DNA from 2 places in the Micromonospora sp. CPCC 205539 genome. Region 2 is predicted to be linked to the other one. Evidence: riboswitches for the same ligand, from Rfam matches in the RefSeq annotation. Region 2 holds a riboswitch; the other holds the start of a gene.
What was found. Region 2 has a riboswitch for cobalamin ahead of V6V47_RS00815 (ribonucleoside-diphosphate reductase subunit alpha). Riboswitches for the same ligand answer to the same signal wherever they lie in the genome.

Region 1 (5,169 bases), on a different contig from region 2:
CCTTGGGGTCGACGGAGTAGAAGTTGCGGCCGGTGGGCAGCACGTTGACCAGGCCCCGGGTGGGTGACCCGGACGGCCCGGGCGGCACGAACCGGCCGTCGAGCGCGCCGAGCGTGTGGGTCAGCTCGTCGGTGGTCCGGTCGAGTCGGGGCACCAGCTCGGTGGCGGCGAAGTGCAGCACCGCGGCGACGTCCGGGATCGACCGGCCGGTGACCTCCTCGACGACCGCGTCGACGGAGTCGGACGCCCAGCCGAGGGTCTCCATCGCGAGGACCAGCCGACGCGCGACCGCCTCGATGAGGTCGACGGCGTCGGCGGCGGTGCCGGCCGGTCCGTCCACGACGTCGGTCAGCCCGGCTGGCGCGCTGATCCGGGCGCCCGGTTCCGCGAGCAGCTCCTGCTCGTTCAGCCCGTACGCGGCCGCGATCGCCTGCCGTAGGCCGGGCAGGGCGCGGGTGCCGCCCCAGATCTGCGGGGCGCGCAGCACCGCGAGGACCAGGTTGACCCGCGGTTCGCCGGTCGGTACGGCGGCGAGGATGTGCAGTCCGTCGCGGATCTGCACATCCTTGACCTCGCAGAGGTAGCCGTCGAGGTGCAGCACGAACTCGTCGAAGTCGTCGGCGGCCGGCATGGCGTTGGCGTGCAGGTCGTGGTGCAGCTCGGCGGCGCGGACGAGGTCCCAGATCTGCGCCCGTACGGTGGGGACCTTGGCCGGGTCGAGCGCCTGCACGGTCGCGTACTCGTCGAGCAGTTGCTCCAGCTTGGCCAGGTCGCCGTACGTCTCGGCGCGGGCCATCGGCGGCACCAGGTGGTCGATCACGACGGCGTGGGCGCGCCGCTTGGCCTGGGTGCCCTCGCCGGGGTCGTTGACGATGAACGGGTAGACCAGCGGCAGGTCGCCGAGGACGGCGTCCGGTGCGGAGTCGGCGGCCAGCCCGAGGCCCTTGCCGGGCAGCCACTCCAGGGTGCCGTGTTTGCCGAGGTGCACCACCGCGTCGGCGCCGAAGCCCCCGTCGGTGACCGGTGCGGCCAGCCAGCGGTACGCGGCCAGGTAGTGGTGGCTGGGCGGCAGATCCGGGTCGTGGTAGATGGCGATCGGGTTCTCGCCGAAGCCGCGCGGCGGCTGGATCAGTAGCACCACGTTGCCGAACCGCAGCCCGGCCAGCACGATGTCCCCGCCGTCGGTGTAGAGCTCGCCCGGGGGCTCACCCCAGTGCTCGCGCATCCGCTCGCGCAGCGCGGTCGGGACGTCCGCGAACCAGCGCCGGTACGTCTCCCCGGGCACCCGGGCCTCGGCCGCGGCCAACTGCTCCGGGGTGAGCCATTCCACGTCGTGACCACCTGCGGCGATCAGCGCGTGGATCAGCGCGTCGCCGTCGTCGGGCACCGGTGCGTCGCCGAGGTGGTAGCCGGCGTCGGCGAACGCGGCGAGCAGCCGGACCGCCGAGACCGGGGTGTCCAGCCCGACGGCGTTGCCGACCCGCGAGTGCTTGGTGGGGTACGAGCTGAGGACCACGGCGACCCGCTTGTCGGCGTTGGGCACGTACCGCAGGCGGGCGTGGCGCACCGCGATGCCGGCGACCCGGGCGGCCCGCTCCTCGTCGGCGGCGTAGACCGAGAGCCCGTCGGCGTCGATCCGCTTGAACGAGAACGGCACCGTGACGATCCGGCCGTCGAACTCGGGGATCGCCACCTGCATCGCGGCGTCCAACGGGGACAGTCCAGCGTCGCTTTCGGCCCACTGCGCACGGGTGCTGGTCAGGCAGAGCGCCTGGATGACGGGCACGTCCAGGGCGGCGAGCGCGCCCACGTCCCAGGCGTCGGAGTCGCCGCCGCCGGAGGCGTCCGCGGCGACCGCGCCACCGGCGGCGAGCACGGTGACCAGCAGCGCGTCACAGCGACTGAACAGCCCGAGCAGGCCGTTGTCGGCGGCCTCGTGCGCGTCGGCGCCGGCAGTCTGGCCGTGCGGGTTGGTCGTCAGGCCGCGCAGCGAGCCGCAGAAGATCGGCAGCGGGTTGCCGCCGGCCGCCCGTACCGCGTCGGCCAGCACGTCGACGAAGGTGGTGTTGCCGGCGAGGGCGTGCGCCCGGTAGAAGACGATTCCCACGGTGGGCCGGTCCGGGTCGGCCGGGTTGTCGCCGTGCACGCCGTACTCCGGGGTGCGGGCGGGCGGGGCGAAGCCCTCACCGGTGAGCAGCACCGTGTCGGACAGGAACCGGGCCAGCTGCCCCAGGTTCTGCGGACCACCCTCGACCAGGTACGCCAGCGCCTGTGTGACCACCCCGGACGGCACGGTGGAGACGGCCATCAGCTCCGCGTCCGGCAGCGCCTCGCCGCCGAGCACGACCGCCGGCAGACCGGTGGCGAGCACCTGGGCGAGGCCGTCCGACCACGCCTGCCGACCTCCGAGCAGACGTACGACGGCGAGGTCGACCCCGGCGAGCAGGGCTGGCACCTCGTCGGCGGAGACCCGGGCGGGGTTGGCCAACCGGTAGTCGGCGCCGCTGGCACGGGCGGCGAGCAGGTCGGTGTCGGCGGTGGACAGCAGCAGGATGCGCACGGAAGGCTCCGGAGAGTGACGTCCCTGCCGCCACGCGGGCGACCTGGACGAGTGCGGGTGGGTGCGTGCGGCGTCAGCGCTGGCGTGCGCGGCTCAGCGGTGCCGGTGGCCGATGCGACCGACAGCCCGACCGAGGGCGGCGTGGTGTCCGCCATGCCAGCCGTAGCGATACTGATCGATGAATGAGACGCCGTGCGTCATCGGGTCCTCCTCGGGTGTCCACGCCCTGGGGTACGTCCCGACGGCCGAAGTATCCTGGCTTCCCGGATCGACGCTCTCCCCCGGCCTTCCAACCGCAGACACACGGCCGTGACTCGCGAGGGGGGATGACTCCCCGGTGACAGTGGCGGGACCGCGCCGGAATCACACCGGCTTCCTTCACTGCCGTCAGGTCGCGAATGCTGCCACACCCGTCCGAGGCCGGTCAACGGCATCCCGGTCGCAGCCATCGAGGAGTAGCGATTGCCGCGGCACTGCCTCGGGTTGCTGTCGCGCACCCTTTGCTCTGCTTCAACGGACGCAACAGCGCCGGAGCCAGATCGTTGCGCGGAACCGGTCTCAGCGTGCTCGGCGCTCCGGGTGCGCCCGGCTCCACACCCGCATCCGCTCGGGATAGCCGGTACGGCCCGCCTCGTAGAGCGGCACCGCGTGCTTGCGGGCGATGGCGCCCGCCGCGCGGGGCGTGCCGGTACGACGACGGATCCACTCGCCGTCGTGCGCGATCGCCACCACCGTGGTATCCGTCGCGGTGGTTTCCGGCTCGAGATAGAACTCCACCCCGTGCCGGCTGGCGATGAACGCCTCGAGTGCGGCGAGGTCGTCCCGGGTCGCCTCACGGTCCAGCTTCGTCGGGGTCGCCTCGCCACCCCGAGACCGCCGACTGAACCACCCCATGGCGCGTCCCCTCTCCCTCAAACCCCTACCAGTGCACCACCCCACCCTGAAACGACCCTGCACCCCACCTGTAAATCCCCTGACCCCCGCCGCTCGTGGCTGTGCCACTGCCGACTCCTCGATCACTGTGTCGTCAGCAGTTGTCCACGCCCGCCGGGGACCTGCTCACGACACAGTGATCGAGGGTGGCACGAGCGGCGGCCGGTTACGGGGTTGAATCTCATCGCCACCGGGCGGGCCGGACTGCTGTACATCATCCCGGGCCGCGGACCCACCGCCGCGCGCTGAGGCCGAGGTCGGCGCAGGGCGGCGGCTCCGTCGTCGTGTCCTATTCCTCCGGCTCCCAGGCGATCAGCTGGTCGAAGACGCGCCGGTCGCCGTCGACCCGCAGCGAGTCCATCGGAATGCGGCCGTAGCAGAACATGACCAGCTCATGGGCAGTGCCCCGGGCGGAGACATAGGCCGCATCCGAGTCCTCGCCAGCGACGGCCGCCTCGGGGCCTTCGCCGGCGACCGGCGTGGGGAGGCGGGCGGTCCGGGCGCCGTCGGCGGAGAACCAGAGCCGCCAGGAACGGCCCTCGGTGGCGTGGTAGTCGACGACCGCGGGCTTGTGCGGCCACGCGGCCGTCGTCGCGACGCAGGTGGTCACGAACTCGTCGACACCGTCGAGGGCCACCTCGTCCGGCAGCGGCTGCGGGGCGCCCACGGCGACCTGGGCGTCGTAGGTGTGCACGGCGACCTGCTGGAGCTGGTGCCGGGCGACGGCACCAGTCGTCTGCGGCGACTGCGACGGACCCCACCACGTCCAGCAACCACGATCCGGGCCGGCCTCCCGCAGCGCGTCCAGCAACTCCCGCGTCGACGCGGCGAACCAGGCCAGCAGTGCCTCGCGCTCCCGGGGCGCCACCGGGGCGGACATCGCCGGCGGAGCGTCAGCGGGCCCCGCGGCCACGATGGCGGCCCACTTGCGGCGCCCCTCGCCCAGGTGCTGCACCAGGTCGAACAACGTCCACTCGGGGCAGGTCGGCACCCGCACGTCGAGGCTGGGTGCCGCGGCGACCGCCGCCCGGAAAGCGGTCGATCGCTCCTCCATCAGGCGCAACAGGTCAGCGAACTCCAGAGTCTTTTCCACCGCGGCTTTGTACCACCCCCCTTCGACAACCGACAGCGGAAATTCCCCGCCCCCGGCGGCGGGGCCACGCGGAAAATCCGTTGCCCGGAGGCCCACGGGTCGACCACGCTGATCCGCATGGATCAGTGACCAGTGGCGCACGTGCGCGATGCAGACGGGTTGGAGTCACCTCCCCGTCTCCGTCCGCCGTGCCACTCGAAGCCCGCACCGCGTAACCGGTGCGGGCTTCCTTCACGCGACGTGATCTGCGACGTCGCGCCAGCCGGCGTGCTCCCCGCCGAGACGCCGGCTGCCCGCCACTGGACCCGGGAGGCACCCCCGGCGCGCCATCGCGCTGCCGGGCGCCTCCTGCCGAGATCTTGGAATCGCCGAAGCCATGAATAGTTCCCGCCATATCCGCGTGCCCGCCCACGGTCGCGGAACCGGCATCGACCGCAAGGCGCTGTGGGTGGTCAGCGAGCTCGGACTGCCCACCATCGTCAAAACCTGCGTGTCATGCAGGTCCACGCGGCACCGTCCCACCGGCAAGATCCGGGTCAACGCGAACCACAAGCTGCTCGACGTGTGGCTGCTGATCTGCTGC
Region 2 (5,169 bases):
CACCGCGCGGTCTGCGTGCCCTCGACACCCCACAGGTCGGGCTGCAACTGCCCCCGCGCCGCCCGGGTCTCCCCGTACGCCGGGTGCGCGCCGAAGCGCCGCGCCAGATCGGCGGAGGTCTCCAGGGCGGTCAGGTACAGCTCCTCGCTGACCCGGGTGGACAGCTCCCGGGCGGCCGGCGAGTCGAACGGCAGCCGCAGCGCGAAGAACGCGTCCTGCAGACCCATCAGCCCGAGCCCGACGGGCCGCCAGCGGGGGTTGCTCGCCGCGGCCTGCTCGGTCGGGTAGTAGTTGATGTCGATGACCCGGTCGAGGAACGTCACCGCGGTGCGGACCGTCGCCCGCAGCCGCTCCCAGTCCACACCGTCGTCGGTCAGGTGGGCGGCGAGGTTGACCGAACCGAGGTTGCAGACGGCGGTCTCGGCGTCGCTGGACACCTCGATGATCTCGGTGCACAGGTTGGAGAGGTGCACCACGTTGCCCGGCTCGGCGGTCTGGTTGCAGAGCCGGTTGGCGGCGTCCTTGAAGGTCATCCACCCGTTGCCGGTCTGGGCCAGGGTGCGCATCATCTTCCCGTACAGCTCTCGCGCCGGGACCTGCCGCACGTAACGGCCCTGCGCCTCGGCCGCCCGGTACGCGGCGTCGAACCGCTCGCCCCACAGGTCGGGCAGCTCCGGCACCTCGTGCGGGTCGAACAGCGACCACACCTCGTCGGCCTCGACCCGGCGCATGAACTCGTCCGGGATCCAGTTGGCCAGGTTGAGGTTGTGGGTGCGCCGGGCGTCCTCGCCGGTGTTGTCCCGCAGTTGCAGGAACTCCTCGATGTCCGGGTGCCACGGCTCCAGGTAGACGCAGGCCGCGCCCTTGCGTCGACCGCCCTGGTTGACGGCGGCGACGCTCGCGTCCAGCGTGCGCAGCCACGGCACGATCCCGTTGGACTGCCCGTTCGTGCCGCGGATCAACGACCCCCGGGACCGGACCCGGGAGTACGCGATGCCGATGCCGCCGGCGAACTTGGAGAGGTTCGCCACCTGCGCGTACCGCTGGTAGATCGAGTCCAACTCGTCGCGCGGGGAGTCGACCAGATAGCAGGACGACATCTGGGTGTGCCGGGTGCCGGAGTTGAACAGCGTCGGTGAGCTGGGCAGGTAGGCCAGACTGGACATCAACCGATAGAAGCCGACCGCCTCCTCCGGTGTCTGGGACAGCCCGCAGGCCACCCGCAGCAGCCAGTACTGCGGGGTCTCCAGCACCAACCGGCTGCTCGGGTGGCGCAGCAGGTACCGGTCGTACACCGTGCGCAGACCGAAGTACTCGAAGCGCCGGTCGCCGCCGGTGTCGACGGCGTCGTCGAGCATTCGGGCGTGCGCGGCGACGAACGCGGCGGTGTCGTCGGAGATCAGGCCCTCGGCATGGCCGATCCGGATCCCCGCGCTGAACGAGGTGATCCCCTGCCGGCGGACCTCCTTCTCGACGTAGCCGGCCAGCAGCCGAGCGGCCAGGCGGGAGTACTGCGGCTCCTCGCCGATCATCTCGGCCGCGGTCTGGATGGACAGCCGGTCGAGCTCGGCTGTCGTCGCGCCGTCGTACAGGCCGCTGATCGTCCGGGTCGCCACCCGCAGCGGGTCGACGTCGGTCAGGTCGTCGGTCCACCGCTCGACCGCCCGGACGATCTTGTTCACATCCACCGGCTCGGTAGCGCCGTCACGCTTGCGGACGTGCATCTGGGTCCGCCGCCGGACCGGCTGCTCGGCAGCCGTGTCGCCGCTGGCAGGGACTACCTGGGTGACTGTCACCACTCACTCCTCGCGAGTTCGAGACCTGATGGCTTCGGACACGAGGGGGCGGACACCGGCGGACGCCACGGCGACGGGCCGTGGGTCAGATGGCGTCGGCCGTCCCACGCGGCCTCGGACCGCCGCCCACCCGGGTGCGGGTGTACGGCGCGCTGGCAGGTCTTCGGACTCGCGGGCAGGACCGGACTCGCCGGTCTCCTACTGGCCGTCGCTTCCCAGACCGTGTGGTGGTCCAGTGCTGATGACGGCGGTCGTTCCCACTCACCGCTGCGGGGCAGTCCCGGATTTTCACCAGGTTCCCTCTTGCCTCGACAACTCTGGATGAGCGGTCGAACCAGCTGCGTTCGACACCATATATAGGGACGCTGCCGTTGTCACACCCCACATGTCGTTTCCGGGCGTGTCTTCGGTCGCAGCAGTGACGGCCATGGTTGACCGACCGCATCGACATCGATACGGTCGACGCACAATCTGCGGCGACGCGAGGGAAGCCGGTGAGAGTCCGGCGCGGTCGCGCCACTGTGAGCGGTTCCCCTTCTCGACCGGGGGCCGCGAGCCAGGACACTCGGTTGTCCGCAGCCTTGCGATGGGGACGCGTCATCCCCGAGGAGGTTGTGTCCATGTCGAGTTCCACTTCCAGCCAGCCGCTGGTGCACCCCGCCAACTCCGCCCGCCTGCTGTGGGCGGTGCTGGCCACCGTCGCCGCGCTCGCCCTGCTGACCTATCTCGTCGCCTTCGACCAGGGGGCGGTGTCGCAAAGTGGGACGTACCTGCACGAGCTGATGCACGATGGTCGGCACCTGCTCGGTGTTCCGTGCCACTGACCGCCACCAGCACCGCACCACCCTCGTTCGTCGCCGTTCTTCTCCGCGGGCTGCTCGCCGGCCTGGTCGCCGGCCTGCTCGCGGGGACGTTCGCCTACGTCGTCGGTGAACCACACGTCGACGCGGCCATCGCCATCGAGGAGGCCGCGTCGCACGCCGAGGCCACCGACGGCGGGCACGACCACGAGGACGCGCTGGTCAGCAGGGACGGTCAGCGCGGCGGCCTGTTCCTGGCCACCGGCCTGTTCGGCGCGGCGATGGGCGGCCTGCTGGCCACCGCGTACGTCCTGTTGAGCCGCCGGCGGCGCGTCTACGACGACGGACGGTCGGGCCTGTTGCTGGCCGGGGCTGCGCTGCTCGGTGCGGTGATCGTGCCGTTCCTCAAGTATCCGGCGAACCCACCGGCCGTCGGTGACCCGGCCACCATCAACCAGCGCACCGGCTGCTACCTGCTGATGGTGGTGCTCGGCCTGGTGGCGGTCTGGTCCGGCTCGCTCGGCTACCGGTCGGTCGGCGACGGCGCCCCCAGCTGGCTGCGCGCCACCGCGACGGCCGGCGGCTTCCTGCTCGTCACCACGGTGTCCTACGTGGTCCTGCCGTCGTTCCAGGAGGTCCCAGCCGACTTCCCCGCGACCCTGTTGTGGGACTTCCGGCTGGCCTCGCTCGGCACCCAGGTGGTGCTCTGGACCGGCATCGGCCTGCTGTTCGCCGCCCTGCTGCACCACGAGCAGCGGCGCCGGCGCGTTCGCGGCAGCGCCGACAACGCGGGAACGAACGTCGGCGTACCCGTCGGCTCGTGACCGCCACCAGCCTGCGGCTGGTCGCCCACGCGCACACCGCCGCCATCCGGGGGGCGCGGTTCGGCGGCGGGAGCGACAGCCTGGACGAGGGCGGCCTCCGGGCCGCCCTCGCCCTGTCCCCCGCCGGCGCCGACCGGCGAGGCCCCCTGCGCAGCACCGACGTCTGCCTCTCCAGCCCGGCCACGGCGGCCACCCAGACCGCGCACGCCCTCGGCCTGACACCGGTCCTGGAATCCGCGCTGGCCGACTGCGACCACGGCGACTGGACCGGACGCTCGCTGGCGGAGGTCGGTCTCGAGCAGGCCGATGCGCTAAGGGCCTGGCTGTCCACATCGGACGCCGCGCCACCTCGAGGCGAATCGGTCCTGGAGTTGCGGGACCGGGTCGGCCGCTGGCTGGACGGGCAGCGCGGACGCGGCCAACGGGTCACCGCCGTCACCCATCCGATCGTGATCCGGGTCGCGGTCGTGCACGCCCTCGACCTGCCGCTGGCAACGTTCCGGCAGCTCGACGTCGGGCCGCTGGCAATGGTCCAGCTCACCAGCAACGGCGCTCGGTGGCAGCTACGGCTCTAGTGCTGGGCGGTGTCAGTCCCACTGGTTCTGGTTGAGGAACCGGGCGAAGCCCCGCCACGAGTTCGCGCCCATCACCCCGTCGATCGGGCCGGTGTAGCCCCAGCCCGACGCGAGTCGCTGCACGGCCTTCCACGTGTTCGTCCCCGGCACACCGTCGATCGGGCCGGTGTAGCCGTAGCCGCGCATGGCCCGTTGCAGGGCGGAGTAGGTCGCCGCACCGGGAACGCCGTCGATCGGGCCGGTGTAGCCGGAGGTGATCCGCAGCCAGTTCTGCATCCGCTGGTAGAAGATGGTGCCCGGGATGCCGTCCTGCTCGGTCGAGGACTTGGGCAGGCCACCGCCGCCGCCCGGGTGCTCGCTGATGTAGGTCAGCGGATTGATGCGGACACCGCTCGGGTTGATCATGTGCCAGTGCAGGTGCGGGCCGGTGGAGCTGCCGGAACCGGGGGCACCGACCGCGCCACCCGACCGACCCACGATGCCACCGGCGCCGACCGCGGCACCGTTCGACAGCAGGAACTGGGACAGGTGCAGGTACTGGCTGCGATACCCGTCCGCGTGGTAGATCGTGACGGTGTGGCCGCCCGTACCGTTGTTCGGGATGTTCTGGATCGTGCCGGCACCGCACGCCGGCAGGTTGGTGCCGACACCCATCCCGAAGTCGATGCCGCCCAACGAGCCGCTGTTGAGATGGTCCTGCCAGGTCCCGGTGATCCGGTAGCCGGCAAACGGGTTGTAGATCGAGGGCGCGGCGTGGGCTGTCCCGGGCAGGCCCACGACACCACCGACGGCGAGTGCGCCGGTGGTCAGGGCGGTGCCGCGCAGCAGCGTACGACGGCTGAGCCCGACCTGTGGCTGTTCCCCTTCGCCGCCGCAGCAGCCCGACGGGTGTTCGTGGTTCATGCTCGGTCCTCCGTACGGTCGTAGATGACCATGGGCGAGCAGAGGGTAGCCCTAGAGGTTCGTCGATATCAATGCGTGGGTGCCCAGTGACGGTTGCGCGACTACGCGGGTCGCCGATTCGTGAGTCACCGGTCAGGCGCGCAGCGCGGCGAGCCGGTCGCGGAGAGGCTCCGCGTCGGGGTGCGTCAGCTCGTCGAGGATGGCCAGCGCCTCCCGCCACGTACGGCTGGCGGCGGCCAGGTCGCCGGCCGTACGGTGCAGCTCACCGAGT

Region 1: another riboswitch for cobalamin. It lies ahead of cobN (cobaltochelatase subunit CobN); the one in region 2 lies ahead of V6V47_RS00815 (ribonucleoside-diphosphate reductase subunit alpha).

The regions. Positions count from the first base shown of each region.
Region 1 covers NZ_JBAKHW010000005.1:56,568-61,736, forward strand. Annotated here, with positions in the region: gene cobN (cobaltochelatase subunit CobN) at 1-2,560, opposite strand, end outside; cobalamin riboswitch at 2,787-2,964, opposite strand; gene V6V47_RS06720 (hypothetical protein) at 3,119-3,454, opposite strand; gene V6V47_RS06725 (maleylpyruvate isomerase family mycothiol-dependent enzyme) at 3,783-4,586, opposite strand; gene V6V47_RS06730 (DUF1062 domain-containing protein) at 4,987-5,169, shown strand, end outside.
Region 2 covers NZ_JBAKHW010000001.1:179,870-185,038, forward strand. Annotated here, with positions in the region: gene V6V47_RS00815 (ribonucleoside-diphosphate reductase subunit alpha) at 1-1,796, opposite strand, end outside; cobalamin riboswitch at 1,934-2,150, opposite strand; cobalamin riboswitch at 2,247-2,384, shown strand; gene V6V47_RS00820 (CbtB domain-containing protein) at 2,417-2,620, shown strand; gene V6V47_RS00825 (CbtA family protein) at 2,611-3,420, shown strand; gene V6V47_RS00830 (histidine phosphatase family protein) at 3,417-3,995, shown strand; gene V6V47_RS00835 (peptidoglycan DD-metalloendopeptidase family protein) at 4,008-4,898, opposite strand; gene V6V47_RS00840 (AfsR/SARP family transcriptional regulator) at 5,031-5,169, opposite strand, start outside.